Regions from separate parts of the Kosakonia sp. SMBL-WEM22 genome, predicted to be linked through region 3. Evidence: predicted binding sites of a transcription regulator. Region 3 holds the regulator's gene; each other region holds the start of a gene.
What was found. Region 3 encodes PhoB, which activates phosphate uptake and scavenging genes when phosphate is short. Its sites were predicted from a motif close to CTGTCATAAAACTGNCNNAT; they were not measured.

Region 1 (10,854 bases), 2.2 Mb from region 3:
TCGAAAAGCTGATCGAAAAGCAACTCTCCTTCTTCTGGCGTCCGGAAGAAGTTGATGTTTCCCGCGATCGCATCGACTTCCAGGCACTGCCGGAACATGAAAAACATATCTTTATCAGCAACCTGAAGTACCAGACGCTGCTGGACTCAATTCAGGGCCGTAGCCCGAACGTTGCGCTGCTGCCGCTCATCTCCATTCCGGAGCTGGAAACCTGGGTGGAAACCTGGGCGTTTTCAGAAACTATTCATTCGCGCTCCTACACCCATATTATCCGCAATATCGTTAACGATCCGGCGGTGGTGTTTGACGATATCGTCACTAACGAGCAGATCCTCAAGCGCGCAGAAGGGATCTCCTCCTTCTATGACGAGCTGATTGAGATGACCAACTACTGGCATCTGCTGGGCGAAGGCACTCATACCGTGAACGGCAAAACCGTCACCATCAGCCTGCGCGAGCTGAAGAAGAAGCTCTATCTCTGCCTGATGAGCGTGAACGCGCTGGAAGCGATTCGCTTCTATGTCAGCTTCGCCTGCTCCTTCGCCTTCGCCGAGCGCGAACTGATGGAAGGCAACGCCAAAATCATCCGTCTGATCGCCCGCGATGAAGCCCTGCACCTGACCGGCACCCAGCATATGCTGAATCTGCTGCGCTCAGGCGCTGACGATCCTGAGATGGCGGAGATTGCCGAAGAGTGCAAAAAGGAGTGCTACGATCTGTTTGTGCAGGCGGCACAGCAGGAGAAAGAGTGGGCGGAGTATCTCTTCTCCGGCGGCTCAATGATTGGCCTGAACAAAGATATCCTCTGCCAGTATGTTGAGTACATCACCAACATCCGTATGCAGGCGGTGGGCCTCGATCTGCCATTCCAGACTCGCTCGAACCCAATTCCGTGGATTAACACCTGGCTGGTCTCTGATAACGTGCAGGTGGCGCCGCAGGAAGTGGAAGTGAGTTCCTACCTCGTCGGCCAGATCGACTCGCAGGTCGATACCGACGATCTGAGCAACTTCCAGCTGTGATGAGCCGGGTTACGCTCCGCCTCTCCGGCACGCAGGTGCATTGCCCGGAAGAGCACCCTTCCCTGCTGGTGGCGCTGGAGTCCCAGCAGGTGGAAGTTGAATACCAGTGCCGCGAAGGCTACTGCGGCTCCTGCCGCTGTCGGCTGGTAGCAGGCCAGGTGGACTGGATTAGCGAGCCGCTGGCCTTTATCAACGAAGGGGAAATTTTGCCCTGCTGCTGCCGGGCGAAAGGCGACATCGAGATCGAGATGTAAAAAAATGCCGGGTGGCACTGCGTTTACCCGGCCTACAGTTTCTGCACACTCATCCTTTCCGTAGGCCTGATAAGCGAAAGCGCCATCAGGCAATATGCCGGGTGGCACTGCGTTTACCCGCCCTACAGTTTTTGCACGCTCATCCTTTCCGTAGGCCTGATAAGCGAAAGCGCCATCAGGCAATATGCCGGGTGGCACTGCGTTTACCCGCCCTACAGTTTTTGCACGCTCATCCTTTCCGTAGGCCTGATAAGCGAAAGCGCCATCAGGCAACATGACGGGTGGCACTGCGTTTAACCGGCCTACAGTTTCTGCATACTCATCCTTTCCGTAGGCCTTATAAGCGAAAGCGCCATCAGGCAATATGCCGGGTGGCGCTGCGTTTACCCGGCCTACAGTTTCTGCACGCTCATCCTTTCCGTAGGCCTGATAAGCGAAAGCGCCATCAGGCAACTTCGCTTATCAGTACCCTGCTTTTATTTCCGCTTCAAAAACTGCACCGCTTTATCAGGGAAATCGGTAAACAACCCATCGACCCCGGCCTGGTGATACAACACTTCATAAAGCTGATTCACATCGGCGGCATACGGTGGCAGCTGATCGGCGCGCACTGTAAACGGGTGCACCTGCAAATGGCTGGCATGCGCCTCTTTCACCATTGCCGTTAACTGCACGTGTCCCGGCTTCGAGTCATCCGCCACCAGCATATGGTAGTCGGGGCCGATACCATCCGCGTACTGCGCAATCTGCTTCATCGCGCCGGGTTTCAGCATCCAGTCATAATCATAATTGACCCATTTGCCGTCCGGCTGCTTCTGCTGGGTTTCATTCCATTTGGTATAGGCAATCAGCTGCACCAGATTGAGATCCATCCCCATCTTCGGCTCAAGTTCGTTTTTAATACGCTTGAGTTCATCGGCGTCGAAACACTGCAAATAGACCTTATCTTTCTTGCTGCTGTAACCGTACTTCTTCAGCACCTCAAGGGTCGCCTTCGCAATATCTTTCCCTTCCTGATGGTGGAACCACGGGGCTTTGATCTCCGGATAGATACCGATATCTTTGCCGGTCGAGTGGTTCAGCCCCTGCACAAACTCAATCTCCTCTTCAAAGGTATGAATACGGAAATCGGATTTGCCCATCGGAAAACGGCCCGGGAACACCTGTTCTCTCTTGCCGTTCTTTAACTCAAACCCTTCGGTGAACTTTAGCGAGCGGATCTCATCCAGCGTGAAATCGATGGCATAGTAACGACCATCTTTGCGGGCGCGGTCAGGGAAGCGCTCGGCGACATCGGTGACGCGATCGAGATAGTGGTCATGCAGCACCACCAGACGATCGTCTTTGGTCATCACCAGATCCTGCTCCAGATAATCCGCGCCCTGGGCATAGGCCATCGCTTTGGCAGGCAGCGTATGCTCCGGCAGATAACCGCTGGCACCGCGATGGGCGATCACCAGCTTTTCGGCGGCCAGCGCCTGGCCTGCCATCAGGCCCGCCAGCAGCAGGCCTGTGGTCATGCGGCTAAAGGACAATTTCATAACATCTCCTGTTATTGACGACGCGCAAGCACGTCAGCGTGATGGCGTTTTTCGCCAATCATCACCACGATCAGCAGCAGAACCGCTAACACGCTGCCACCAATCATCACCATGAAACCGCCATCCCAGCCGAAGAAATCGACGGTATAGCCAACAATGGCGCTCGCCGCCACCGAACCACCGAGGTAGCCAAACAGGCCGGTAAAGCCCGCCGCGGTACCGGCCGCTTTCTTCGGCGCCAGCTCCAGCGCGTGCAGACCAATCAGCATCACCGGGCCGTAAATCAAGAAGCCGATAACGATCATGCAGGCCATATCCACGCCCGGGTTGCCCGCCGGGTTGAGCCAGTAGACGATGGTGGCGATGGTCACCAGCGTCATAAAGAAGACGCCGGTCGCGCCGCGGTTACCTTTAAAGACTTTGTCCGACATCCAGCCGCAGATCAGCGTGCCGGGAATGCCCGCATATTCATAGAGGAAGTAGGCCCAGGAGGATTTATCCAGCGCGAAATGCTTCACCTCTTTCAGGTAGGTCGGCGACCAGTCGAGGATGCCGTAGCGCAGCAGATAGACAAAGACGTTAGCGATGGCGATGTACCACAGCAGCTTGTTTGGCAGCACATACTGCATAAAGATCTGCTTCGCCGTTAGCTCCTCTTCATGTTTGTCGCTGTAATCATCCGGGTAGTCGTTTTTGTACTCTTCAATCGGCGGCAGACCGCAGGATTGCGGCGTGTCGCGCATCAGTGCGAACGCGATTATCGCCACCAAAATGGCCCCAAAGGCCGGCATATAGAGCGCCGCATGCCAGTCGTTAAACCACGCCATTCCCAGCAGGAAGAGCAGCGGAGGCAGGCCTCCGCCGACGTTATGAGCGCAGTTCCACACCGACACAATGCTGCCGCGCTCCTTCTGCGACCACCAGTGCACCATCGTGCGTCCGCACGGCGGCCAGCCCATCCCCTGGAACCAGCCGCAAAGAAACAGCAGCACAAACATCACGGCGATGCTGGAGGTGGCCCACGGCACAAAGCCCATAAACAGCATCACTGCCGCCGCGAGGATCAGACCGGCGGGCAGGAAAACGCGCGGGTTCGAGCGATCCGACACCGAACCCATAATGAATTTTGAGAAGCCGTAGGCAATGGAGATCCCCGACAGCGCAAAGCCCAGATCGCCGCGCGAGAAGCCCTGCTCAACCAGATAGGGCATCGCCAGCGCAAAGTTCTTACGCACCAGGTAGTAGGCGGCGTAACCAAAGAAAATGCCCAGAAAGATTTGCCAGCGTAAGCGGCGGTACAGAGGATCAACCTGCGCGTCGGGCAGACGCGCCTGGTGGGGGGCCGGTTTGAAAATGCTCAACATAAACTGCCTCCGTGGCACGGTAAAAGTCATGACAACAGGCGTCATGAGTGAAAACGAAAATCGCTTGGGTTATACGCGGCGGATTGTAGAGAAAGTTTTGACGAGAAAGAATGAAATGCCACATATAATGTTACAGAAATATGACAAAGCTCTAACTTCGTGCGGAAAAGTGCATTTCACTTTCGTTTCTTGTTCGTATATGCGCGATATCAAACAAACCACAGTAAGGGTATGGCTAAATGGTCGGTAAAGAACGTCGACCAGCCAGGAGACGACCGTGCCCTACTCAAACGACTACGATGTGATCATTATTGGCGGCGGCGCAACGGGTGCCGGTATCGCCCGTGATTGCGCCCTGCGCGGCCTGCGCGCTGTCCTGCTTGAACGCCATGACATTGCCACCGGTGCCACCGGCCGCAACCACGGCTTACTGCACAGCGGCGCGCGTTATGCGGTGACCGACAGCGAATCGGCGCGCGAATGCATCGCCGAAAACCAGATCCTCAAACGTATTGCCCGCCACTGTATTGAAGCGACCGACGGGCTGTTTATCACCCTGCCGGAAGACGATCTGAACTACCAGTCACACTTTATTGCAGCCTGCACCCGCGCCGGGATTGCCGCGCAGGCCATTAGCCCACAGGAAGCCAGGCGCATGGAGCCGAGCGTCAACCCGCAGCTAATCGGCGCGGTGCGTGTGCCGGACGGTACTGTCGACCCCTTCCGCCTCACCGCCAGTAATATGCTTGATGCCCGCGAACACGGCGCAAAAATCCTCACCGGGCATGAAGTGTGCGGCCTGCTGCGCACGGGCGACACGGTGTATGGCGTGCGCCTGCGCCATCTCGCCAGCAATGAAATCCGCGATCTGCATGCGCCGGTGGTGGTCAATGCCGCCGGGATTTGGGGCCAGCGCATCGCGGAGTATGCCGATCTGCGCATTCGCATGTTCCCGGCAAAAGGCGCGCTGCTGATCCTCGATCACCGCATTAATCAGCATGTCATCAACCGCTGCCGCAAGCCTGCCGATGCCGATATTCTTGTGCCCGGCGACACCATTTCACTGATTGGTACCACCTCAACGCAGATTGATTATGCCGATATCGATAACGTGCGCGTCACGCCTGATGAGGTCGATATTCTGCTGCGTGAAGGGGAGAAACTGGCGCCAGTGATGGGGCAAACGCGCATCCTGCGTGCCTATGCTGGCGTGCGCCCGTTGGTGGCGAGCGATGACGATCCCAGCGGGCGTAACGTCAGCCGTGGCATTGTGCTGCTCGACCACGCCGCGCGCGACGGGCTGGAAGGGTTTATCACTATTACCGGCGGCAAGCTGATGACCTACCGTCTGATGGCCGAATGGGCAACGGATGCGGTTTGCCGCAAGCTCAACCATAACGTAGCCTGCACCACGGCGACAAAAGCGCTGCCGGGATCGCTCGGTTCACCAGACGAGGCGCTGAAGAAAATCATCTCCCTGCCGACGCCGCTGCGCGGTTCAGCGGTCTACCGCCACGGCGATCGCGCCCCGGCGTGGCTCGCCAGCGACCGGCACAGCCGCAGCCTGGTGTGCGAGTGCGAAGCCGTTACCGCAGGCGAGGTGCAGTATGCGGTGGAAAACCTCAATGTCACCTCACTGCTCGATCTGCGCCGCCGCACCCGCGTCGGCATGGGCACTTGCCAGGGCGAGCTCTGCGCCTGCCGTGCCGCCGGGCAGCTAAACCGGCTGCACGTTACGCGCGACAACGAGGCGCGCAGGCAGCTGGCGGCGTTTCTGAATGAGCGCTGGAAGGGAATTAAACCTATTGCCTGGGGCGATGCGCTGCGTGAGAGCGAGTTTACCCGCTGGGTTTACCAGGGTCTGTGCGGGCTGGAGAAGGAGCAGGATGATGAGATTTGATACGGTGATTATCGGCGGCGGGCTGGCAGGCTTGCTGTGCGGCATTCGTCTGAGCGAGGGCGGCCAGCGCTGCGCGATTGTCAGCCGCGGCCAGAGCGCGCTGAGCTTCTCTTCCGGCTCTCTCGATCTGCTCTCCCGTCTGCCAGACGGCAAAACGGTCGGCACACTGACAGAGGCCATTGCGCATCTGCAACACCATCACCCCGAGCACCCCTATGCGCGGCTCGGCGCTGAACGCGTGTGCCGTTATGCGCGGCAAACTCAAACCCTGCTCGCCGACTGCGGGCTAAAAATGCAGGGCGATGTCGATACGCCGCACCTGCGCGTCACGCCGCTGGGCAGCTGGCGCCGGGCGTGGCTCAGCCCGCAAGAGATTGCGTTGAAACCGCAGCAGGGGCTGCGCGTCGGTGTCGTCGGCATCAGCGGCTTTCTCGATTTTCAGTCCGAGCTGGCAGTGGACGCGCTGCGCCAGCGCGGTATTGCTGCCGGGGCGGAAGAGATTGCGCTCCCGCTTCTCGACACGCTTCGCGATAACCCGAGCGAGTTTCGCGCCGTGACCATTGCGCGCCAGCTCGATCGCCCTGAGCATTACGCCGATCTCTGCGCCGCCCTGCGTCCGCTAAGTGAGCGGTATGAGATGCTGTGGCTTCCCGCCTGTTTTGGTCTGACAGAGAGCACCGTTTTTACCCGCCTAAGCGAAGATCTCGCCTGCCCGCTGCGGCTGATCGCCACGCTGCCGCCTTCGGTGATGGGCATGCGCTTACAGCACGCCTTGCAGCAACGGTTTCTGCGCAGCGGCGGTAAGTGGATGCCGGGCGATGAGGTGCTGCGCGCCGATATTAATCACGGTAAGGTGACGCAGCTCTGGACGCGCAAGCATGACGATCTGCCGCTGCGCGCCCGCCATGTCGTGCTGGCCAGCGGCAGCTTTTTCAGTAACGGGCTGGTCGCCGGGCGCGATCGCGTGCGCGAGGCAGTATTCAACCTTGATGTTCTGCAAAGTGACTCCCGCCGGGAGTGGTATGGCGACGATCTCTTTGCCCCACAGCCGTGGCACCAGTTCGGCGTCCGCACCGATGAACAGTTGCACGGCCTGCGCGACGGGCAACCGCTTGAGAATCTCTATGCGATCGGCTCGCTGCTTGGCGGCTATGACGCCATCGCCCAGGGCTGCGGTGGTGGCGTATGCGCCGTAACAGCGCTGCATGCGGCGCAGCAGATCCTCGATCAGGGAGGAAAACCCTAATGCACACCTCTTTTGAAAGCTGTATCAAATGTACCGCCTGCACCACCGCCTGCCCGGTAAGCCGGGTTAACCCCGCCTATCCCGGGCCGAAACAGGCCGGACCCGATGGCGAGCGGCTGCGGCTGAAAGATGCCGCGCTGTATGACGATGCGCTGAAATATTGCACCAACTGCAAGCGCTGCGAAACGGCCTGCCCATCCGGGGTGAACATTGGCGATATGATCCAGCGCGCCCGCGCGCAGCATGGGGCAAAACCGCTCTCGGTACGTAACGCCATTCTCAGCCATACGGATCTGATGGGCACGCTATCGACACCCGTCGCGCCGCTGGTCAACGCCGCGACTTCCCTGAAGCCGGTGCGCCAGTTGCTGGATAAAGCGTTAAAAATCGATCACCACCGCACGCTGCCGAAATACGCCAGCGGCGGCACGTTTCGCCGCTGGTATCGCAGCGTGGCGACGCAGCAGAGCGCCTACAGCGAGCAGGTGGCGTTTTTCCACGGCTGCTATGTCAACTACAACCATCCGCAACTGGGGAAAGACCTGATCCGCGTGCTGAACCAGATGGGCATTGGCGTGCAGTTATTGCAGCGTGAGAAGTGCTGCGGCGTCCCACTAATTGCCAACGGCTACTTTGCGAAGGCGAAAAAGCAGGCGCAGTTCAACCTCAGCGCATTAGAGCAGGCGATTGGCATGGATGGGCTGCAGGTGCTCGCCACCTCCTCCACCTGCGCCTTCACCCTGCGCGATGAGTATCCACACCTGCTGGAGGTCGATAACAGCCACCTGCGCACACATATTGATTTAGCGACCCGCTGGATCTGGCGACAACTCGATGAGGGGCATAGTCTGCGGCTAAGAGAGATGCCGCTGAAGGTGGTCTATCACACCCCTTGTCATATGGAGAAGATGGGCTGGACGCACTATACGCTGGATCTGCTGCGGCGCATTCCGGGGCTGGCGTTAACGGTGCTGGACTCTGCCTGCTGTGGCATCGCGGGCACCTATGGCTTCAAGCGGGAGAACTACGCCACCTCGCAGGCCATTGGCGCACCGCTGTTTGCGCAGATTGACGCCAGCGGTGCGGATCTGGTGGTGACGGATTGTGAGACCTGTAAATGGCAGATTGAGATGTCCACCGGCAAACCGTGCGAACATCCCATTACGCTGCTGGCGCGGGCATTAGGCTAACGTCAGCGCCTGTCGCAGGGTTATTCCACCGAGAGGGTTTCGACTACCGCAATCCAGCCGTGATCGCTGGCGATATCTTTCCCCGCCAACCAGCGGCGCAGGATATTCAGCGCCATCATCGCACAGACCTCCTGGCGCACCGCCAGACTGTGGCGGCTGCTGTTGAACTTCACCCGCAGGGCGCGGGTGCCTTCCGGCGTCGCCAGCGCGAAGTTGAGATGATCCTCTTCCAGCCCGGTGACGGTCAACGCCAGCCCGGCGAGATGCCGGTTACGTAACTCGGTTGTCCAGCGCGCCGTTTGTGCCAGCGCTTCTGCCTGTGAGGGCAGCACTTCGCTGGCGAGCAGCGGTGCGCCTGCGCGGGAGAGCTGTAGCGCCACCAGCCCGCTGGTGAACTGCTCGCTCAGTGTCAGGCTCAGCTGGCGCTCGCGCAGCGCGGCGGCAATCGCGGCCGGTAAACCCTCGGTGCCTTCAAAAATCAGGCTTTCCCCCGCCACTTTTTTCACTTCCGGCCACAGGGCTTCCATCGCCGCGCGCTGCTCCGCCGGGCCGGTCAGTTTCAGTTCGATAATTGGCATCGATGAGCGGTAACCCATCACCACGCCGGGTGGCAGATCGAGATGCTGGAGTTTCTCCGCCAGATCGCTCTCGGAGCGACCAAAGGTGGTCAGACGCAGGCAAACCGGGGGCTGCGGCAGAGTGAAACGCTCACGCAGACGCGGCAGGATCTCCTGCTCAACCATCACTTTAAATTCTGAGGGGACGCCTGGGGTAAAGAACATCAGGCAGCGGTTGAACTGCAACGCGAACCCGCAGGCGGTACCGACCGGGTTATCGACCAGCTCGGCGCTGGCGGGGATCTCTGCCTGCTTGCGGTTGCTGGGGGCCATGACGCGGCCGCGATCGGTAAAAAAGCGCTCCATCTGCTTAAGCCACGCTTCGTGCAGCACCAGCGTTTCGCCTTTGGCGGTGGCCGCTGCCAGCGCACTCAAATCGTCGCTGGTCGGCCCGAGACCGCCGTTAACGATCAGCACATCTGCCTGTTCGCTGCGCTCGCGCAAAATCGCAATCAAGTCGTCGAGGTTATCGCCAACGGTATGGCGGCGCGTTAACGGCAGCCCCTGGTTAAAAAATACGTCGGCCAGCCAGGCCGCATTGGTATCGACAATCTGGCCATGCAGCACTTCATCGCCGGTCGATAACATCTCCACATTTAACATCGTTCGCTCCTGCAATCGGGGTTGAAACACTATAGCGCATGCGCAGAGTAAAGAGGGGGAAACGGGCGCGGCGGCTGCCGCGCCGGGGGATCAGAAGCTGGCGCTGGCACCGAGATAAGGGCCATCCGCCACGACGTTGTCGCGGCGACCATCTTTGCCTGCCATCTCAATGTAGCGATAACCGGCTTCGACGGTAAACGGGCGCATAATGGTATAACGCGCACCGGCTTTGGCTTCCTGGTACTCTTTAACGCCGCTTGAGAGCGAGTCCGGAGAGTAGTAATACTCGCCGAAAACGTTGAAACTGCGGGCGATCTCCCACTGCAAACCGCCGCCGACGGCGATGGCATAGCCTTCGCTGCCCTCATCCGGGTTCAGGTAGATACCTTTACCGCCAACGGTTGCCAGGAACGGCCCGAGCGGCAAGTTGTAACCGAGCCCAAGGCTTGCGGTATCACCATCATCTTCGCTATGCGCCCAGTTACCGCTGACTGCGATACCACTGGTTTCGGTTCCCAGTCCGAAACCGAGGCTGCTGTAATCTTTACCAATCTGTCCATTCAGGCTAATCGCCTGCGCACCGGCGGAGGCCAGCAACACGCCAGCACATCCTAATAGAGCTAACTTTTTCATTTTTACGTTCCGCACGAAACGGGGCAGTGCCCCAAAGCGTCTGATTGTACGCTTATTTTCCCGGCAGCAGAACGTCTAATAGTGTGTGAGGACTGAGGGCTAAACGCCTGGCACTGGAGCGTGTCAGTGGCGGGCTTTCTCTACCATCTCAACCGGAATACCGGTCAGGGAGGCCACAACGTCAGGCTCCATCCCCTTTTCCAGCATCACTTTCGCGATACGCATCGCCTCCTGTTGAACGCCTTCGGCTCGCCCCTGAGCCAGGCCTTTAACCAGCCCCTCTTCGCGAAGATATTGTGCAATGTTCATTAACGTCTCCTTCTGCTGCTGATCCACTGTCTGGCTGGCCATAGCGGTCAAAAGCGTTGCCGGATCGGCGGTGTGCCCGGCCTGTAACAGGTAGTGCAGCAACGCTTTCAACTGCGCGTGGCCAGTGTATCCCAGCGCCAGCAGGCTGACCAGTTGCTCTCTGAACTCCAGCATA
Region 2 (10,854 bases), 1.9 Mb from region 3:
TTATTTTTACGAAGGTTTATTTGCGGAGGCGCCGTGTTTATTTCCTGGTATTGGTTACTGCTCGTCGTAGTGCTGGTGGTTGGGTATGTTCACACCTTAAGACGCCGTTATAGGGCCTGCCGCCACGAGCGCGATGCCGTTTACGAGGGCTATCAGCGCGCGCAGGCGGAGCTGAAAAGATTTCAGCGAGCAGGCCAGACCAAATAGCGCAGCCGTTAACCGCCGAAGCCCATCGCCTGCAGGGCGACCAGGCTTAAGCCCATCACCGACATGCCGCACAGCACGCCGTAGCTTGGGTTGTTGTTGGGATCGATCTCCTTTGCCAGCGGCATTAACTCATCCACCGACAGCGCGACCATAATCCCGGCGACCGCTGCCATAATCGCCGCCATCACCACCGGTGAGACCAGGCTGCCGAGAATCAGCCACGCCAGCACGCCGCCCAGAATCTCCGCTAAACCGGAAATACCGGCCCACATCACCGCGCTGCGTTTTGAGCCCGTTGCCGCATAGACCGGGCCTGCGACCGCCAGCCCTTCAGGGATATTGTGTAAGGCCACGGCAAAAGCGATGCCGAAGCCCAGCTCAAGATCGTTGCTGGCGGTGACATAGGTGGCGATCCCCTCCGGGAAGTTGTGCAGGCTTATACCGAGCGTCAGCAGAATAGCAGTACGACGGATACCGCGCGGCAATGCCTCCTGTGAGCCCTGCATTAAATCCTGCGCATGGGCATGGGGCAGCAGGCGATCGAGCGCGAAATAGCCGAGCAGGCCAACAACAAACATGCCGTAACCGAGCATCGGCGACATACTTTCGGTTGCCAGCGCGGCGGGGAGCATCTCCATTAACGAGATGAGCAGCATGATCCCGGCGGCAAAGCCGAGCGAAAACGCCAGTACACGATTGGAAGGTTTCTGGCCGATAACGCCCAGAATGGCGCCAATAAACGTGGCGGCGCCCGCCAGGATGGTCAGAATCAACGGGACTGACATACATTGCTCCTTTATGATAATCATTCTCATTAATGTAAGTTTTCGCCTGCGGAAAAGCGAGGCAGCCACGGCAATTTTACGCATTACTTACATTCAAAATTACTGACGATCTTCATCATGCTTATCTGAGTTCATCCCCCTGAGAAAAAGCGTAACCTGCTTTCATCATATTGGCATCTTCTGTAAGGATATCCTCATGTCTGCACCTCGTATGCCCGCGCTGTTTCTGGGGCACGGCAACCCAATGAATGCGCTGCAGGATAACGTTTATACCCGCGCCTGGAAGAAACTGGGCGATACGCTGCCGCGTCCGAAAGCGATTGTGGCGATCTCTGCGCACTGGTTTACGCGCGGTACTGGCGTAACGGCGATGGAGACACCGCAAACAATCCATGATTTCGGCGGTTTTCCGCAGGCGCTGCACGACGTGCATTACCCCGCGCCCGGTTCGCCCGCGCTGGCACAGCGGCTGGTGGAGCTACTCTCCCCGCTGCCGGTGACGCTCGATCATGAAGCCTGGGGATTCGATCATGGCTCCTGGGGCGTGCTGATCAAGATGTACCCCAATGCGGATATTCCCATGGTGCAGCTCAGTATCGACAGCACCAGACCGGCAGCGTGGCATATGGAGTTGGGGCGTAAGCTCGCTGCGCTGCGCGATGAAGGGGTGATGATTGTCGCCAGCGGCAACGTGGTGCATAACCTGCGTACGGCGCGCTGGCACGGTGACACCACGCCTTTTCCATGGGCAGTCGCTTTCAACGATTTTGTGAAGCAGAACCTGACGTGGCAGGGGCCGGTTGAGCAGCACCCGCTGGTCAACTATCTCGACCATGATAGCGGTTCGCTCGCCAATCCAACGCCGGAACACTTTCTGCCGCTGCTCTATGTGCTTGGCGCATGGGATGGCAACGAGCCGCTGTCGATTCCCGTTGAGGGGATGGAGATGGCTTCTATCAGCATGCTGTCGGTGCAGGTGGGGTAAAAACGATGGCGCGCAATGCGCCATTTTTTACGTCAGGATCGCGGAAACCGGAGAAAGATCGCAAAAAAACGCCATTGAACCGGGGTTTTTATGAAAATAAAAAGAGCTACGCTGCAAAAATGAAACGCTGTGCTGAATTTGATGTTTTTTTGTGAACCCCATCGTCGCGCAAATTCTCACCAGTCACTACTCTTCTGATTGACCTGTTCTCATACCCATAACCACTCTTGATTCCCAGCCACGCGCTCTCTGCTCGCGGCAGTTTTGACTGTGCCAAAAATTAAACCTCTGGAGATCCGGCAATATGAACTCTGCACAACGTTTTCTGACTCTTTCGATCGGTTCCGCTCTGCTCTTTATGTCGCATACCGCGCTCGCACAAACGTTTCGCGCTGCCGATGTTCACCCGGCGGATTATCCCAATGTCGTGGCGGTAAAACATATGGGTGAGAAATTAAGTAAAGCCACCGATGGCCGGCTGGAAATTAAAACCTTTCCCGGCGGCGTATTAGGCGATGAGAAGCAGGTGATTGAGCAGGCGCAAATCGGCGCGATCGACATCATTCGCGTCTCAATGACGCCTGTGGCGGCGATATTGCCGGAGATTAACGTTTTCACGCTGCCCTATATCTTTCGCGATGAAGATCATATGCACAAAGTGCTCGACGGCATGATTGGCCAGGAGATTGGCAACCGGCTCTCGGCCAGCAGCAAATCGCGGCTGATTTTCCTCGGCTGGATGGATGCCGGCACGCGCAACCTGATCACCAAAGCGCCTGTCACGAAAGCGGAAGATTTGAAGGGGATGAAAATCCGCGTGCAGGGTAGCCCGATTGCCCTCGATACCCTGAAAGCGATGGGGGCGAACTCGGTGGCGATGGGGGTGAGTGAAGTCTTCAGCGGCATGCAAACCGGGGTGATTGACGGCACGGAGAACAACCCGCCGACCTTTGTGGCGCACAACTATTTGCCGGTAGTGAAGAACTACACCTGGAGCAAACACTTCATCATTCCCGAGCTGTTTCTCTTCTCAAAAGCTAAGTGGGACAAGCTGAAAAAAGAGGATCAGGAGCTGATCCTGAAGCTGGCGAAAGAGGCGCAGGCAGAGCAGCGCGAGCTGTGGAAAGCCTATAACGAGAAGTCGTTACAGGCGATGAAGGCGGGCGGGGTGCAGTTCCACGACATCGACACCAAAGCTTTCTACGATGCCACGCAGTCGGTACGCGATAAGTACGGTAACGCGCACCAGGATCTGATTAAGCGGATTCAGGACGTGCAGTAAGCTGGCCGGGCAGCTTCGCCTGCCCGTTTGCGACTTCTACCGGGAAAACCGTTATGGCAGAACGCTATTCGTTGTTAATGGATATTCTCTATCGTCTCTCGATGTGGGTGGCGGGTATTGCGCTGTTAGTGATGGTGGCGATTATCCCCGTGGGGATTTTTGCCCGCTATGTGTTGAACAGTGCGCTCTCCTGGCCGGAGCCGGTGGCGATCATCTGCATGGTGACCTTTACCTTTATCGGCGCTGCCGTGAGCTACCGCGCCGGATCGCATATCGCCGTCACCATGATGACCGACAGGTTAAGCGAGCCGCTGCGTAAGATCTGTTTCCTGCTGGCGGATCTGATGCTGATGGCCATCAGCCTCTTCATTCTCTGGTATAGCGCGACGCTGTGTGCCGAATTGTGGGAGCAGCCGGTGGCGGAGTTCCCGCTCTTTACCGCCGGAGAGAGCTATTTACCGCTGCCGATTGGCTCTGCGATCACCCTTCTGTTTATTGTCGAGAAGATGCTTTTTGGCGCGCAGTACCACCGTCCGGTGGTGATGCTCGGCTCGTCGAGCTGACTCCGGTAAGGAACCTCTATGGATGCATTTATTCTGGTCTTTACGCTCGCCATTATGCTGGCGATTGGCGTGCCGGTCGCCTATGCGGTCGGCATCAGCGCGGTACTCGGCGCGTGGTATATCGATATTCCCCTGGAAGCGGTGATGATCCAGTTGACCAACGGCGTCAATAAATTCTCACTGCTGGCGATCCCGTTCTTTATTCTGGCCGGGGCGATTATGGCGGAGGGCGGCATTGCCCGCAGGCTGGTCAACTTTGCCTATATCTTTGTCGGCTTTATCCGCGGCGGCCTGTCGCTGGTCAATATCGTCGCTTCGACCTTTTTTGGTGCCATTTCGGGATCGTCGGTGGCAGATACCGCCTCGATTGGCTCGGTGATGATCCCGGAGATGGATAAAAAGGGTTACCCGCGCGATTTCGCTGCCGCCGTTACCGCCAGCGGATCGGTGCAGGCGATCCTGACGCCACCCAGCCACAACTCGGTGATCTACTCGCTGGCGACGGGCGGAACCGTCTCCATCGCCGCGCTGTTTATCGCCGGGATTTTGCCTGGCCTGCTGCTCAGTTTTACCCTGATGGTGATGTGCGTGGTCTTTGCCCATAAGCGCGGCTATCCGAAAGGGGAGCGCGTGCCGTTTCGCCAGGCGTTAAAGATCTTTGCCGATACGCTGTGGGGGCTGATGACGGTGGTGATCATCATGGGCGGCATTCTCTCCGGGATCTTCACCGCTACCGAATCGGCGGCGATCGCCTGTCTGTGGGCTTTTTTCGTCACCATGTTTATCTATCGTGACTACAAATGGTCCGAGCTGCCGAAGCTGATGTACCGCACGGTGAAAACCGTCACCATCGTGATGATCCTGATTGGCTTCGCCTCTGCTTTCGGCGCGGTGATGACTTATATGCAGCTGCCGGGCCGCATCACCGAGGCGTTTACCCAGCTCTCCGACAACAAGTATGTGATCCTGATGTGCATTAACATCATGCTGCTGCTGCTCGGCACGCTGATGGATATGGCGCCGCTGATCCTGATCCTGACGCCGGTGCTGCTGCCGGTGACCAATGCGCTGGGTATCGATCCGGTGCATTTCGGCATGATTATGCTGGTCAATCTGGGGATTGGGTTAATTACGCCGCCGGTGGGATCGGTGCTGTTTGTCGCCAGCGCGGTGAGTAAACAGAAGATCGAGCAGGTAGTGAAGGCGATGCTGCCTTTCTACGCCATCCTGTTCGTGGTGCTGCTCCTGGTGACCTATATTCCGGCCATTTCACTCTTCCTGCCGAAGCTGTTCGGCGTGATGTAGGCTGAGCCAGAGGGAATAAAAAACCCGGCGCTGATGGCCGGGTTTTTACTTATTCGACAAAGATATGCGGATAGAAGCGGGAGAGATCCTGGGTGATCAGCGCCCGATCTTCGCGGATGCCGATGCCGGCGGGCTGATCGTTTATGAGCCAGCTGCCAATCAGCGTATAGCTGTCGCCAAACTTCGGCAGCGGGTAGAACTCCTGCACGATCATCCCCTCTTCGCCATACGGGCCTTCCACCGACTCGACGGTTTTGCCGTTCTCAACGATCGAGACGTTGGCACCTTCGCGGGAGAAGATCGGTTTCACCACATACTTCTCCATCGGCGGATGATCTTGATCGGCAAACCAGGCGGGCAGCAGATTAGGGTGATCCGGGAACATCTGCCACAGCATCGGCAGTAGCGCCTTATTGGAGATGATGCTCTTCCAGGCCGGCTCCAGCCAGCGCACGCCGGCATCTTCCAGCTTGGTGGAGAACATTTCGCGCAGCATATATTCCCACGGATAGAGCTTGAAGAGGTTACCGATCACCTGATCCTGCAGATCGGAGAACTGACCCTTTTCGCCGAGGCCGATATCTTCGATATAGAGGAACTCAGAGGCCAGCTCCGCTTCCGCCGCGCAATCCTGAAGGTACTGCACCGTTCCACGATCTTCTACCGTGTCGCGGCAGCAGGTGAAGTGCAGCAGCTGGAAGCCGTGCTGCTCGCGCAGCTCGACGAAGCGAGCGATAAGCTTCTCCTGTAGGCTGTTGAACTGATCGCTGCCCTGGGGCAGATTGCCTGCGTTGAGCTGATCTTCGAGCCAGATCCACTGAAAGAAGGCAGCTTCATACAGCGAGGTCGGCGTGTCAGCGTTATTTTCCAGCAGCTTAGGCTCACCGACGCCATCCCAGGCGAGATCGAGACGTGAATAGAGCGAAGGCTGACGCGTGGCCCACGACTGGCGCACAAAGCCCCAGGTGTGTTTCGGAATGCGGAATTTAGTCATCAGCTCATCGCTGGCAACGACCTTCTCTACCACCTGCAGACACATCTGGTGCAGTTCAGCGGTAACATCCTCCAGCTTCTCAACCTGGGCAAGCGTTAGTTTGTAGTAGGCATCTTCACACCAGTAGGGCTCGCCATACATGGTGTGAAAATTAAAGCCATACTCCGTTGCCTTCTCGCGCCAGTCCGGGCGCTCGCTAATGCTGATTCTCTCCATCGACGTCAGCCACCCATTGAACGGCTGGAGCTGCCGGAGGCGCTGCTGCGCTGCATGGTGTTCTGTTTAGCGACAGATTCACCAAAGCCGCCGCGGGTTACGGTGGTGGTAGTTGCCGGTTTCGGCGCTAAGGCGGTTTTTGGCACCGTTGCGGTGCGGCCCGGCTGCGCTGCGCCGTAGCCCTTACCGGAGGCGTCGGTGTACTGCCCGTAAGCCGGGCTTGCCGGGTTACGCGAGCTGAAAAGTGGCTGTTGAGCAAAGCCCGCGCCGCCGCCCATTAAGCGGCCCATCATGTAACCGGCCATCAGCGGCATCCAGAAGCTGCCGCTGGACTGGTTCTGCGCCTGGTTTTCAGTGCCCGGCGCGCCTACGCCTGCCTGCGCGGGTGCCTGCTGGCACTGGCCTTCGCCAAACTCGGCCACGCAATCTTCGCGCGAGGCGTATTTCGGCGCGGTACGTTCGGCTTCTTTTAAGGCATTGTTATAGGCGGCTTTACACTCCGCGCTTTTACCTGGATTCGCCGAGGAGCAGTCGTCAGCGTTCTGGTACATAGAAACCGTTTCGTCACTTTGTTCACAGGCTGCCAGCATAAACACGGCGGAGACCGCCAGCGCGACAGGCGTTAAATGACGTGCGCTCCAGCTTTTGCGGAACGTCGCATGATTGATATTTTTTGTCCGTTTCATTGTTATCTTCCTGTGGACCCAAAGGCATGAATAAACAATCAGGATAGAGGATGGGGGGGCGAAGTTAAAGCGAGGCGGGAAGGCCTTTACGTTGCCTTACGTAAAAACGGGGGCTGTGCGCCCCCGTGATGTATTGCGGGTGTTTAGCGCGTCAGACCGGTGCGCGCGGCGGCAGGTTGTGCACCCGCGCCGAAGTTCTCAACCTTAGCCTGCTGCTCCGGGTTCTCCGGTGCCACGCTCTCTGGCGCGGTAGAGATGGATTTGCCCAGCGCGCCGTTGAGCGCGACCAGATCCTGCTCGTTCAGCGTACCGAGAGCTTGCTTAATATTAAGCTGATTAATCAGGTAGTTATAACGAGCGCTTGAGAGCTGCTGCTTGGCGTTGTAAAGCGTAGTGGTGGCATCCAGCACGTCAACAATTGTGCGTGTACCGACCGAGTAACCCGCTTCCATCGCATCGAGTGAGCTCTGCGCAGAGACCACCGCCTGTTTGTAGGCGTTGATGCTGCTGATCGAGGCGTTCACGTTATTAAAGGAGGAGCGAACGTTCTGCACCACGCTGCGGTGCGCGCTCTCCAGCTGCTCGCTGGCACCCACGAAGTTATACTGCGCCTGTTTAACCTGCGAGTTCACCTGACCACCCTGGTAGAGCGGCAGTGAGAAGCTCAGGCCGACTTTGTTTTGACCAACGTCGGAGTCGCTAAACTGCGAGTTATTACGTGTTCTGGAGCCGCTGTAGGAGGAGTTTGACACACCGGTAGAGGCGGTCAAATCCAGAGTCGGCAAATGACCATCCTGCGCCTGGCGAATCTGCTCGCGCGCCAGATCCTGGCTTAAACGCGCCTGCAACAGCGTCAGGTTACGTTTTTCTGCTTCTTTCAGCAGATTGTTAACCGGCTGCGGTTTATCAGTATTAAAGCTCTGAACGTTCAGCGAGGCCAGTTCCGGATAGTAATTGCCGGTTACCTGGCGCAGTGTCTCTACTGCGTTATCCAGTGCGTTACGTGCGGAAACTTCGTTCGCCAGCACGGTGTCATACTGTGAGCGGGCGTTTTGCACATCGGTGATGGCAACCAGGCCAACGTTAAAACGCTGGGTGGTTTGATCTAACTGGCGATAAATAGACTGTTTCTGCGCTTCGGTAAAAGAGAGCGTATCAATAGCGCTCAGTACGTTGAAGTAGGCGGTGGCTGTGTTCAGCATCAGCGTCTGCTGGTCGGTCTGCCAGGTGACATCCTGAATCCCGGCACTTTTTTCCTGTAAAGTCAGCGCGCGCCATTTCGACATATCAAAAATGGTCTGCGTTAATTGCAGTGAACCGCTGGTCACGCTGGAATCGACGCCCTGGCTATCGCGGAAACCGTTGGTATAGGTGTAATCTGCCCCCAAACCAAGCTGAGGCAGTAACGGGCTACGCGCTTCATTGATCTTTTCGAAGGCGGCATCGCGGTCGGCGGCGGATTTACGCAGATCCGGGTTGCTTAAACGCGCCTGCTGATAAACCTGTAACAGGTTTTCTGCCTGGCTCATCGCACTGAAACCGGACAGGCTCAGGCCGATAAAGAGGGGGAGCAATTTCTTCATTTGCATTCCTTGTTGTGAAGCAGTACTAGCGCTGATCTAAATTGGAAAAAATAATCGCAGATTCTACCAGAAGTACGCACCGCGAAAGCTTGGCGTAACGTGCCATCGGCATAAATTTGCATCAATCTAACACATAGCGCTTGAAACACGCGTAAAACAGGCTTGAAAATCCACCGATTTATCATCACTTCATATGAGATGCCGCCAATGAATAAGCCAGACTCATCCATCGTCACTTTCACAAAAAATGATGTAGAAATTATTGCACGGGAAACGCTCTACACCGGTTTTTTTTCGCTCGTTCGCTATCGTTTTCGCCATCGTCTTTTTAATGGTGGAATGAGTGGCGAAGTGCAGCGTGAAATTTTTGAACGCGGTCATGCCGCAGTCTTGCTACCCTATGACCCTGTGCGCGACGAAGTTGTGCTGATCGAACAGATCCGCATCGCGGCGTTTGATACCAGCGACACGCCGTGGCTGTTGGAAATGGTTGCCGGCATGATCGAAACGGGCGAATCGGATGAAGAGGTTGCCCGGCGTGAAGCGGATGAAGAGGCCGGTTTAGCGGTCGGACGCGTAAAAAGGATGCTGAGCTACCTGGCAAGCCCGGGGGGGACCAGCGAGCGCACTGCCGTATTGGTTGGTGAAGTGGATGCCACACAGGCCTCAGGTATTCATGGTCTGGTGGATGAAAACGAAGATATTCGTGTTCATGTGGTGAGCCGGGAACAGGCTTACCAGTGGGTAGAAGAGGGGACAATTGACAACGCAGCGTCTGTCATCGCCTTGCAATGGCTGCAGCTGCATTATGAGAGCTTACAAAACGAGTGGAAAAAATGAAGCGTTACACACCTGACTTCCCGGAAATGATGCGCCTGTGCGAAACCAATTTCGCCCAGCTGCGCCGCCTGCTACCGCGTAATGATGAGGCGGGCGAAGCGGTAAGTTATCAGGTGACCAATGCGCAGTACCGATTAACGATTGTTGAATCCACCCGCTACACTACGCTTGTGGAGATTGAACAGACCGCGCCTGCCGTCAGCTACTGGAGCCTGCCCTCAATGACAGTGCGCCTGTATCACGATGCGATGGTGGCCGAAGTGTGTTCGAGCCAGCAGATCTTTCGATTTAAAGCGCGGTATGATTACCCCAATAAAAAGTTGCATCAACGCGACGAAAAGCATCAAATTAACCAGTTTCTGGCCGACTGGCTGCGTTACTGTTTAGCACATGGAGCAATGGCGATTCCGGTTTGTTAGCGTCGTGAAACCTAAGGACACCATTTGGAAAGCCTGTTAAACCTCTCTCTGGGGAGTGAGTCCAGAGTCAGGGTATTACAAATAACCGATTCTCACCTGTTCGCCAAAAAGCATGAAACGCTGTTAGGAGTAAATACCTGGGAGAGCTATCAGGCGGTACTGAACGCGATCCGGGCTCAGCAGCGTGCGTGCGATCTGATCGTCGCCACCGGCGATTTGGCGCAGGATCATACCGCTGCGGCTTATCAGCACTTTGCTGAAGGCATCGCAAGCTTCGACGCACCCTGCGTCTGGCTGCCGGGCAATCACGATTTTCAACCTGCCATGTACAGCGCGTTGCAGGATGCGGGTATCTCATCCGCTAAACGTGTTTTTATCGGTGAGCAGTGGCAAATTCTGCTGCTCGACAGCCAGGTGTTCGGCGTGCCGCACGGTGAGCTAAGCGAATTTCAGCTCGACTGGCTGGAGAAAAAACTCGCCGATAGCCCGCAGCGTCATACGTTACTGCTTCTGCATCATCACCCGCTGCCGTCCGGCTGCAGCTGGCTCGATCAGCACAGCCTGCGCAACGCCGCGGAGCTGGATAACGTCCTGCAACGCTTTCCGCAGGTGCGTACGCTGCTATGCGGGCATATCCACCAGGAACTGGATCTCAACTGGAATGGCCGCCGCCTGCTGGCGACGCCGTCCACCTGCGTACAGTTTAAGCCGCACTGTGCCAGCTTCACGCTCGATACCATCGCGCCAGGCTGGCGCTGGCTGGATCTCTACCCTGACGGAACGCTGCACACCGAAGTGTGCCGTCTGGCGGGGAGCGAATTCAGGCCCGATACCGCCTCAGAAGGCTATTGATGTCAACGCTTCTTTATATACATGGTTTCAACAGTTCGCCCAGCTCCGGCAAAGCGACGCAGCTGGCGCAATGGGTCGCCCAGCAGCATCCGCATATTGAAATGGTGGTGCCGCAGCTGCCACCCTATCCGGCCGAA
Region 3 (10,854 bases):
ATCGCGTCCCTTTGCCCGGCGTGCTGCTGATATCAAGCCGGCTGTCATGGTGATTTACCGCGTGTTTGACTATTGCCAGACCAAGCCCGCTGCCGCCGGTCTGCCGGGAGCGCGCTTTATCCACGCGGTAGAAACGCTCAGTCAGGCGCGGAATATGCTCGGCGGCGATCCCTGGCCCATTATCCTCAACGCTAAACTCCGCACCGTGCGCCACCGGCTGCCAGCGCACGATAATATGCGTCCCGGCGGGGGTGTGATTCACCGCGTTATAGACCAGGTTCGAGATGGCGCTACGCAGCTGCTCTTCGCTGCCCAGCACTTTCAACTGGCTGTCAATTTCAAAGCTGAAGCTCTGTTTCTGCTGACTGAGGGTTTGCGCTTCCCGCTCCACCACGCGCAGCATCATCGGCACATCAATCACTTCATTCGCACCGTGCGTCGGCGCGGCTTCGATTTTTGACAGGGTGAGAAGCTGGCGCACCAGCCCCTCCATCCGCGAGGTTTGCTCACGCATGGTGTGTAACGCTTTTTCGCGCGGTGCGCCCTCCAGCGTCTGCTCCTGCATCATCTCAAGGTAGCCCTGCAGCACCGTCAGCGGCGTGCGCAGCTCATGGCTGACGTTGGCAAAAAAGTTGCGCCGCGCCCCTTCCAGCTGGTGCATCTGCGTGACATCGCGCGCCACCATCAGCAGCTGCTGCTCGCTGTAGGGCATTACACGGATCTCTAAGTGGCGACCGTTGTTGAGCACCAGATTGAGGGGCTTACTGAAGGTCTGGCTCTTCAGGTATTGGGTAAATTCGGGGTAGCGCAGCAGGTTAAGGATGTTCTGCCCGTTATCATCGGGCCAGCGCAGCCCCAGCAGCTGTTGCGCAAGGCCGTTACACCAGAAGATCATCCCCTCTTCCGTGGTCAGCACCACCGCATCCGGCAGCGATTCGGCACCGCTGCGAAAGCGTTTGATCAGGTTGCCCAGCTCGCGGCGGCGCTTTTTATTGCGCATCTGCATCTGATGCAGGCCATAGAGCAGCGGCTCCCAGCTGCCGGTGCCGGGCGGCGGCGTCATGCTTTTATCGACCCATAACCACCAGGAGAGACGCAGCAGATTCCAGAAGTGCCAGACCAGAAGCCCGGTCACCGCCGCCAGTAAAAACCACGGCAGATAGCCGAACATCGCGCCCAGAATAAAGGCGGGGATACAACAAAGGAGGAGCTCCAGCACCAGCCTTTTCCATGACAGCCTTTCCAGCACGCGTCACACTCCTGTCAAATTTCAGAAACGGGTCGAAAAACGATATCCCGTGCCGCGTACCGTCTGCACCATCCGGTCGTGTCCACTCCCTTCCAGCGCTTTACGCAGACGACGAATATGCACGTCTACGGTTCTGTCTTCAACATAGACATTGGTGCCCCAGACGTGGTTCAGCAGCTGTTCACGGCTGTAAACGCGCTCCGGGTGGGTCATAAAGAAGTGTAAGAGTTTAAATTCGGTGGGGCCCATATCGAGGGGGTTTTCGCCGGTCATAACACGATGGGAGGAGGGATCGAGGCTTAAGCCCTGCATCTCAATCACCTCTTCCACCGCCATCGGCGAAATGCGGCGCATCACGGCTTTAATGCGCGCCACCAGCTCTTTCGGCGAGAAGGGCTTGGTGATGTAGTCATCTGCCCCCGTCTCAAGACCGCGAACGCGATCTTCCTCTTCACCGCGCGCGGTGAGCATCATCACCGGAATATCGCGGGTCATCGCTTCGCGCTTCAGGTGCTTGATAAATTGAATGCCGGACCCGCCGGGTAACATCCAGTCCAGCAGCACCAGATCCGGCCAGGGTTCATTAAGCTGGTTTACCGCGCTGTCGAAATCTTCAGCTTCAACAGGCTGAAAACCATTTTGTTCGAGCACAAAGCACACCATTTCACGGATCGGTGCTTCGTCTTCCACGACCAGAATTCGTCTCGCCATCATTCGCCCTGTATTAATTAGTCTGCAGTATAAATAGCGTCGCCATTATGCGTCAGTTTTATGACAGATTTATGAATAAGATGACCGCTATATGACCCAGCCCGCGCGAATGTGACAACGCAAATTTGCGCCAGGCGATGTCCCTGACCCGCTTAATGTTTATAATCGCCGTTATGCTTTTTTGCCACGGGATCACTATGCGCATTCTTCACACATCGGACTGGCATCTCGGCCAAAACTTCTACAGCAAAAGCCGCGCCGCCGAGCACAGCGCTTTTCTGGACTGGCTGTTAACCACGGCCGAGCAGCAGCAGGTCGACGCCATCGTGGTGGCGGGCGACATTTTCGATACCGGATCGCCACCGAGCTACGCCCGCGAGCTCTATAACCGCTTTGTGGTCAGTTTGCAGCGCACCGGCTGCCAGTTAATCGTGCTGGCGGGCAACCATGACTCCGTGGCGACCCTCAATGAATCAAAAGAGATCCTCGCGTATCTCAACACCACCGTAGTCGCCAGCGCAGGCGTTGCGCCGTTTCTGCTCTATCGCCGCGACGGCGAACCCGGCGCGGTCTTCTGCCCGGTGCCCTTTCTGCGCCCGCGCGACATTACCGTCAGCCAGGCGGGGATGTCCGGGCAGCAAAAACAGCAGCACCTGCTGGCCGCCATCACCGACTACTATCAGCAGCAGTATCAGGCCGCCTGCGACCTGCGCGGCGATAAGCCGTTACCGATTATCGCCAGCGGCCATTTGACCACCGTCGGCGCGAGTAAAAGTGACGCGGTGCGTGATATCTATATCGGCACGCTGGATGCTTTCCCTGCACAAAACTTTCCCCCGGCGGATTACATCGCGCTTGGCCATATCCATCGCGCGCAGAAAATCGGCGGCACGGAGCATATTCGCTACTGCGGCTCACCGATCCCACTGAGCTTTGATGAGACAGGAAAAAGCAAAGGGGTCAATCTGGTGACATTTGCCGATGGCAAGCTGGCAGAAGTCACCACTATTGACGTGCCCGCCACTCAGCCACTGGCGGTGATTAAGGGCGAGTTTGCCGATATCTGCCGTCAGCTTGAGCAGTGGCGCGATGCCCCCGCCACGCCGCCGGTGTGGCTCGATATTGAGATTGTCAGCAGCGACTATCTGGTCGATATGCAGCGCAAAATCCAGCAGGTAACCGAAGATCTGCCCGTCGAAGTGCTGCTGGTGCGCCGCAGCCGCGAGCTGCGCGACCGTCTGCTCGCCGGTGAGCTGCGTGAAACATTGAGCGAGTTAAAAGTGGAAGAGGTCTTTGACCGCAGGCTGGCACAGGAGGAGCTCGACGAGATGCAGAGTGCGCGCTTACATACGCTGTTCGGCGAGACCCGCCAGGCGCTGGATGAGGAGAACGACGCATGAAAATCCTCAGTTTACGGCTGAAAAATATCAACTCGCTGAAGGGCGAGTGGAAAATCGACTTTACCGAAGAGCCCTTCGCCAGCAACGGGCTGTTCGCCATTACCGGGGCAACGGGGGCCGGGAAAACCACCCTGCTGGACGCTATCTGCCTCGCCCTCTACCACGAGACGCCACGCCTCAGCACGTTGTCGCAGTCACAAAACGACCTGATGACCCGCGACACCGCCGAGTGTTTGGCAGAGGTGGAATTTGAAGTTAAGGGGGTGGCCTATCGCGCCTTCTGGAGCCAGACGCGCGCCCGCGGGCAGGCGGATGGCAACCTGCAGGCACCGCGCGTGGAGCTGGCGCTGTGCGAAACGGGGAAAATCCTCGCCGATAAGGTCAAAGATAAGCTCGATCTCACCGCCTCCCTCACCGGGCTGGATTATGGCCGTTTCACCCGCTCCATGTTGCTCTCGCAGGGGCAGTTCGCCGCATTCCTCAACGCCAAACCGCGCGAGCGCGCTGAACTACTGGAGGAGCTGACCGGCACCGAGATCTATGGGCAGATTTCGGCGATGGTGTTTGAGAAGCATAAAAGCGCCAAAGGCGAGCTGGAGCAGTTGCGCGCGCAGGCCGAGGGCGTCGTGCTGCTGGAAGCCGGGCAGCGGGAGCTGCTTGAGCAACGTTTGCAAGCACTAACTGACGAAGAGCAGACGCTGCTGAACACCCAGCGCAGCGCCCAGGCGCAGGCGCAGTGGCTCACCCGCGAAGCAGAACTACAAGCAGCGCGCGGGCGGGCAAAAGCGACGCTGGCGCAGGCGCTACAGGCGCGTAACGACGCCAGGCCGCAGCTTGCCGCGCTTGAGCTGGCGCAACCGGCGCAGCAGCTGCGCCCGCTGTGGCAGCGGCTTGAGGATCAGCGCAAAACGCTAACGCATACCCGAGCGCAGAGTGAGGAAGTGAATACTCGCTTACAGGCCAGCCTGTTACAGCGCGCGCAGATACGCGCCAGCGCCGCACAGCAGCAAGCCTCGCTGCTTGCCTCGCGGCAAAGCCTGGAGTCGTGGTTAAACGAGCACGCCCGCTTCCAGCGCTGGCAGAGTGAATTAACCGGCTGGCGGGCGCTCTTCAGCCAGCTGGCGGAGGAGAAAAAACAGTGGTTTTCGGCGCAGCAGCGTGTGCAGAGCCAGCAGGAGCGCCTGCGCACGCTACCACTCTCCACTCTTGAGATGAGCCTTGAAGAGACGGCAGCAGCAATGGCGCTCTGTGCGCAAAACCGCCCGCTGCGCCAGCAACTGACCGCTCTGCATGCCCGCTATGCGCCGCTGCGTAAGCAGTTGAACCAGCGCCAGCAGAGCCTGCTGGATCTGAAAGCGGAACAGGAGAAACTGACCGCTGAGCTGGCGCACAAACGTGAACTCTATAAAGAGAAAAATCAGTTACTGAACGAGGTGCGCACCATTTGCGAGCTGGAGAGCCGGATTAAGGATCTCGAAAGCGAGCGCGCGCGCCTCCAGCCCGGTCACCCCTGCCCGCTGTGCGGCGCAACGGAGCACCCGGCGGTCGCCCACTATCAGGCTATCGAACCGGGCGTCAATCAGACGCGCTTTAATGCACTCGATCTCGACGTACGCACGATGAAAGAGGCGGGCGTGGCGCTCGGCGAGCGTCTGAAAGGCCTCGCCGAGCGTTACGAGAAAGATGAGCGCGAAGCGAAACTGCTCCAGGAGGAGGAGCGCAGCTGGCTTGAGGCATGGGCAAAAGCCTGCGCCGCGCTGAACGTCACCCTTGAGCCGCAGCGCGATCTCAACAGCTGGCAAAGCGCGCAGGATGCCTACGAGCATCAGCTTTACCTGCTCAATCAGCGCCTGACTCTGCAGCAGCAGATCAATGAGTTGCGCCAGCAGAGCGAGCACTATCAACAGGCGGTTGAGCGCCGCCGCGAAAGCCTGGCCGCAACCCTTGCAGGACTCGACCTGGCGCTGCCCGCCGAAGATGATGAAACGTCGTGGCTGGCTGCCCGCGCCGATGAAGCGCAGCAGTGGCAGGCGCATCAGCAGCAGCTGACTGCGCTCCAGGAGCAGCTGGCGCAGCTTGCGCCAATCCTCGACACCCTGCCCGCAGAAGATATCGCCGTTGGCGAGGCTCGCGTGGCACTGGAGGGGTGGCGTAAAGTGCACGACGCCTGCCTGGCCCTGCAAAGCCAGTGGCAAACCCTGCATCAGCAGCTGGCGCAGGCGGCAGAGAGTGAGCATCAATCTGAACAGGCGTTTAACGAGGCGCTGGCGGCGAGTATTTTTGACGATCGCGACGCCTTCCTTCGCGCCCTGCTTGATGATGGCGAGCATCAGCGCCTTGCGCAGCTGCGCCAGACGCTGGAGGCCGAGTGCCAGCAGAAACAGGCATTGGCGGCAAATGCAGAGCAGACGCTTACTGACCATCAGCAGCAGCGCCCCGCCGGGCTTGGGGCGGATGCCAGCATAGAGAGTACCAAACCGGCTCTGGAGCAGCTTGCACGTCAGCTGCGCGAGAACGCCACCGGCCAGGGCGAAGTGCGCCAGCAACTGAAACAGGATACGGATAACCGCAAACGCCAGCAGACGGTGCTACAGCAGATTGAGCACGCCAGCGCCCGCTGCGATGACTGGGGACATCTGAATGCGCTGATTGGCTCCAGAGAGGGGGATAAGTTCCGTAAATTCGCCCAGGGGCTGACGCTGGATAACCTGGTCTGGCTGGCGAATAACCAGCTCACCCGCCTGCACGGGCGCTATTTGCTCAAGCGCAAAGAGAGCGACGCGCTGGAGCTGGAGGTGGTCGATACCTGGCAGGCAGATGCGGTGCGCGATACCCGCACCCTCTCAGGCGGCGAAAGTTTCCTGGTGAGCCTTGCGCTGGCGCTGGCGCTCTCCGATCTGGTGAGCCACAAAACGCGTATCGATTCGCTGTTCCTCGACGAGGGCTTTGGCACGCTGGATAGCGAAACGCTCGATACGGCGCTGGATGCGCTCGATGCGTTAAATGCCACCGGCAAAACCATCGGCGTGATAAGCCACGTTGAGGCGATGAAGGAGCGTATTCCGGTGCAGATTAAGGTGAAGAAGATAAATGGGCTTGGCTACAGCAAGCTCGATGGGAAGTATGCGGTGCAGTAGGCCGCAGCACAGTTGTGCTGAAACCGCCCAGGCCGGATAAGCGGTACGCGCCATCGGGCAATGGGTGAGGCATGTTGCCTCGGTGGAAAAGGTTTTGTAGGCCGGATAAGGCGGAGCCGCCATCCGGCAATGGGCCTGGTATGTAGCACGGGTGGAAGGGTTCCGGTCACCAGGCGTTGGGGAGTTTCATTAATCTCTTATGCGGTGAACGGGACAAGGGAAGCGGCCGCGCTCCCCTTGTCAATCCCCGCGGCCCCCTCGCTGCCATATCGCAGATAAAAGCAACGTTGGTGTCGCTGTAGGCTCGTTTTGGTAGGCCGGATAAGGCGAAGCCGCCATCCGGCAATCGGTGCTGCGGTGATAATGCCGGATGGCGCGTAAACGCTTATCCGGCCTACGCCGTTTCAGCGGCTCGATTGGCGCATTACTCCCCCTGCGGCCAGAGCCACGCGGCGCCGCGCACGCCGCTGGAATCCCCGTGCACCGCTTTACGGATCGGTGTTTCACACTCACCGCCGAACACCCACTTCTGCATCAAACCCGGCACCGTCTGGTAAAGGCGATCGACATTACTCATCCCGCCGCCCAGCACGATCACATCGGGATCGAGGATATTCACCACATGCGCCAGCGACTTCGCCAGCCGCATCTCATAGCGGCTCAGCGCCAGCTCGGCAACCGCATCCTGCTCATTCACTAGCCGAATAATTTCGTTGCCCTTCAGAGCCTGGCCGCTCAGACGCTGATAATCGGTGCCAAACCCGGTGCCGGAGATAAAGGTCTCAATGCACCCCTGCTTACCGCAATAGCAGGGCACTTCAGTGCGATAACGCAGCTCATCCTCATCCATCCACGGCAGCGGATTGTGCCCCCACTCGCCCGCCGTACCGTTAGCGCCGATATGGGAGTGGCCATTGAGCGCAATGCCGGAGCCGCAGCCTGTGCCGATAATCACCGCAAACACCGTCTGCGCGCCCGCTGCCGCGCCGTCGACCGCTTCCGACACCGCCAGGCAGTTGGCATCATTCGCGAGGCGCACCTCACGATTAAGCCGCTGGCTCAAATCTTTATCAAACGGTTTACCGTTGAGCCACGTGGAGTTGGCGTTCTTCACCACCCCGGTATAGGGCGAAATAGAGCCCGGAATGCCCATGCCGACTGTGCCGCGCTGGCCGGTCTCTTTTTCCGCTAAATCGACCAGCGAAGCGATAAGCTCAATGGTCTGCTGATAGTCGCGCGGCGTCGGCTGCCGATGGCGGAACAGCGTCTCGCCGCTCTCGTCCAGCGCAATAATCTCTGTCTTTGTACCACCCAAATCGATACCGATACGCACATCAAACTCCTCGTAGTGGACCACGCATTAGCAATGCAAGCGCGGCGACAATTCGCTATTATGCCCGCTGCATTTAACGACAAGGCCGTGGAAAAAATCATGCTGTGGTTCAAAAATTTAATGGTATACCGTCTCAGCCGCGATGTGGCGCTCCGTGCGGAAGAGATGGAAAAACAGCTCGCCCCGCTCTCGTTTACGCCATGCGGTAGTCAGGATATGGCGAAAACCGGTTGGGTTCCACCGATGGGCTCACACAGCGAAGCGCTGACCCATACCAACAACGGCCAGATTATTATCTGCGCGCGCAAAGAAGAGAAAATCCTGCCGACACCGGTGGTGAAACAGGCGCTGGAAGCGAAAATCGCCCGCCTCGAAGCCGAGCAGGCGCGCAAACTGAAAAAAACCGAAAAAGATGCGCTGAAAGATGAAGTACTGCACTCGCTGCTGCCGCGCGCCTTCAGCCGCTACAGCCAGACGATGATGTGGATAGATACCGTCAACGGCCTGATTATGGTCGACTGCGCCAGCGCAAAAAAAGCGGAAGATACGCTGGCGCTGCTGCGTAAAAGCCTCGGCTCTCTCCCGGTGGTACCGCTGACGATGGAAAACCCGATTGAGCTGACGCTGACAGAGTGGGTCCGCTCCGGCACCGTCGCGCAAGGGTTCCAGCTGCTGGACGAAGCCGAGCTGAAAGCGATGCTGGAAGATGGCGGCGTGATCCGCGCGAAAAAGCAGGATCTGGTGAGTGACGAAATCGCCGTACACATTGAAGCAGGCAAAGTGGTCACTAAGCTGGCCCTCGACTGGCAGCAGCGCATCCAGTTTATGATCTGTGATGATGGCTCGGTAAAACGCCTGAAGTTTAGCGATGAGCTGCGCGATCAGAATGAAGATATCGACCGGGAAGATTATGCCCAGCGTTTTGACGCCGACTTTATTCTGATGACCGGCGAGCTGGCGGCACTGATTCAAAATCTGGTGGAAGGCCTCGGCGGCGAAGCCCAGCGCTAACGATTTTAGCGACTCACTATTCCAGGCCCGGTAAGCGCAGCGCTACCGGGCTTTTTTGTCGCCGGACGGCGCAAGTGTTACAGATAACGGCAGAGATAGGCACTCGGCTCGGCGACCTGAAGATGGAATTCGCTATGGCCCGGGACATTGAATACTTCGCCGGCGGCGTGCGTTTTCCACTCGGTTTCACCTGGCAACAGCACATTGAGCGCGCCGCTGACCACCGTCATCTCTTCCGGCTGGGCGGTGGAGAAGGTGTACTCCCCTTCCATCATCACGCCGACGCTGGCGCGGCCGGTGCTGCTGCTGGTAAACCCAATGGACTTCACTTTACCGGAAAAGTATTCATTACTTTGAAGCATAAACAGGCCCTTATAGAGAAATGACTGGAAAACCACTATAGAGGCCGGGCTTAAGTGATGTCACGCGAAATTGCGCCGTTCTGCGGCTACACCAGCAGTTCCGAGGCCAGCCGCGCCACCAGCACATTGGAGAGTAAAACCGGGACATCCAGCGCTTTTTGCAGCAGATCGCGATGCTGCTGATGGAAGCCAAGACAGTCGAGCATCAACACATCAGCACCGCGCTCCAGCAGCGCTTTTCCGGCGTCAATCAGCTCCGTCTCGCTCGCCTGGTAGGGGTGGCAGAGTTCATACAGCGGCTCTTTTTCCAGCACCTGCCACTTCTTCTTCTGCGGCGCCATCAATTCAGGCACCGGCACAATCACGCCGACCTGGTGACCATCGACAATCGAGGCGACCAGCGGGGGAATAATGCGCTGCGGTTCAATCAGGATGGCGTTGCGCGCGTTTAAGCCACGGATATCTGCGGTACTCATCAACAGGATGACGTCATAGGTTCCCTGATTATCGAGCACCTCGATCACGCTTTGCAGATCGCGCTCCACCTTCTCGCGCGACACCAGGCCGAGGCTGTCATCACTGAGGCGCGTCGGGATAGCGGTCTCGCCAGGATCGACGCAATAATCAATCTGAACTTGTGCCGGGTCCATCTTCCCCAGCAGGCTAACATGGGTGATTTGATCTTCTGAAACATGCTCTGCCAGAAGCGGCAGGATCTCTTTTACCGGCACCACACCAATGGTGAGGATCGCCAACGTCGCACTCATCTTCGCTTTCCGCCTTTCAAAACTGCTTCTAGTTATGATTCTCTGTACAACAACCGACGGAGGATGGAGCACCGCCGCCGTGTAAAGAGAATGAGCCACTCCTGTGTTCTAATAAATTCCAGTAACAATGAATATAAACAGTGACTGGCATTAAGCCAGTCAAAAAATGTGATGCAAACGACTTTCTGAAAGGTTCAGGAAATCATGCTGGCGGGATCGCCGGATTAACTTTTATCGGGATCCTCATAACGCTTTTTCGCATCCAGCGCTTCCTGCTCCGTGGGGTGCTCGCTGATCAATGAGTCCGGCTTCGGATGATCCGCGCGCAGTTCATACCAGGTGACAGTCGCGTCGCTGGGTCCCTTCTCAACAGCTACAACACGGGCTTCACGCGGATAGGGCGGTTTAGTCGGCATAGCTTATTCTCCTTTTGCGGTTAGAGAGATAAGTATAGTCAAACGTTTCGCTAACTGGCGCGCGCCAGGCGTAAAGCCGCTTCAATTTCTGCCACTACCGCCTGCGGCGGCTGCGCGGCATCGACCACAAAATGCGCCGCATCGCGATAGAGCGCATCGCGGGTGGCGAGCACGTCGCTCACCTCTTCGCTGATCGGCTTGCCGGTTAACGTCGGACGCAGCCCCTCTTGCGGAGAAGCTTCCAGCCGCCCTGCCAGCACGTCGACCGGCGCACAGAGGTAAACCACGCGCCCGTGCTCACGCATGAAACGGCGGTTGTAGTCGCTGAGAATAATACCGCCGCCGGTGGCGACGACCAGAGCGGGTTCGGTCACGGCTTCCAGTGCCGCCGTTTCGCGGGCGCGAAAACCGGCCCACCCCTCCTGCTCTACGATTTGCGCAACGGTCTGCTGCGCCTCTTCCTGCAAC

Region 1: a site for PhoB is predicted at 4,309-4,328, ahead of glpT (glycerol-3-phosphate transporter). Genes of this name have one in related genera too.
Region 2: a site for PhoB is predicted at 8,722-8,741, ahead of nudF (ADP-ribose diphosphatase). Genes of this name have one in related genera too.

What each region holds. Positions count from the first base shown of each region.
Region 1 is NZ_CP051488.1:3,338,076-3,348,929, forward strand. It holds gene nrdB (class Ia ribonucleoside-diphosphate reductase subunit beta) at 1-1,022, shown strand, start outside; gene yfaE (class I ribonucleotide reductase maintenance protein YfaE) at 1,022-1,276, shown strand; gene glpQ (glycerophosphodiester phosphodiesterase) at 1,753-2,817, opposite strand; gene glpT (glycerol-3-phosphate transporter) at 2,829-4,181, opposite strand; gene glpA (anaerobic glycerol-3-phosphate dehydrogenase subunit A) at 4,459-6,081, shown strand; gene glpB (glycerol-3-phosphate dehydrogenase subunit GlpB) at 6,071-7,327, shown strand; gene glpC (anaerobic glycerol-3-phosphate dehydrogenase subunit GlpC) at 7,267-8,517, shown strand; gene HF650_RS16035 (nicotinamide mononucleotide deamidase-related protein YfaY) at 8,538-9,737, opposite strand; gene HF650_RS16040 (YfaZ family outer membrane protein) at 9,828-10,370, opposite strand; gene HF650_RS16045 (Rpn family recombination-promoting nuclease/putative transposase) at 10,494-10,854, opposite strand, start outside.
Region 2 is NZ_CP051488.1:4,283,187-4,294,040, reverse strand. It holds gene zupT (zinc transporter ZupT) at 216-992, opposite strand; gene ygiD (4,5-DOPA dioxygenase extradiol) at 1,189-1,977, shown strand; gene HF650_RS20590 (hypothetical protein) at 1,983-2,132, shown strand; gene HF650_RS20585 (TRAP transporter substrate-binding protein) at 2,282-3,259, shown strand; gene HF650_RS20580 (TRAP transporter small permease) at 3,313-3,822, shown strand; gene HF650_RS20575 (TRAP transporter large permease) at 3,841-5,127, shown strand; gene HF650_RS20570 (glutathionylspermidine synthase family protein) at 5,177-6,337, opposite strand; gene HF650_RS20565 (DUF1190 family protein) at 6,343-7,023, opposite strand; gene tolC (outer membrane channel protein TolC) at 7,167-8,606, opposite strand; gene nudF (ADP-ribose diphosphatase) at 8,814-9,446, shown strand; gene HF650_RS20550 (DUF1249 family protein) at 9,443-9,865, shown strand; gene cpdA (3',5'-cyclic-AMP phosphodiesterase) at 9,890-10,717, shown strand; gene yqiA (esterase YqiA) at 10,717-10,854, shown strand, end outside.
Region 3 is NZ_CP051488.1:1,129,595-1,140,448, reverse strand. It holds gene phoR (phosphate regulon sensor histidine kinase PhoR) at 1-1,249, opposite strand, end outside; gene phoB (phosphate response regulator transcription factor PhoB) at 1,271-1,960, opposite strand; gene sbcD (exonuclease subunit SbcD) at 2,158-3,360, shown strand; gene sbcC (exonuclease subunit SbcC) at 3,357-6,497, shown strand; gene mak (fructokinase) at 6,922-7,830, opposite strand; gene rdgC (recombination-associated protein RdgC) at 7,930-8,841, shown strand; gene ppnP (pyrimidine/purine nucleoside phosphorylase) at 8,919-9,203, opposite strand; gene HF650_RS05355 (AroM family protein) at 9,290-9,970, opposite strand; gene yaiA (protein YaiA) at 10,195-10,386, opposite strand; gene aroL (shikimate kinase AroL) at 10,437-10,854, opposite strand, start outside.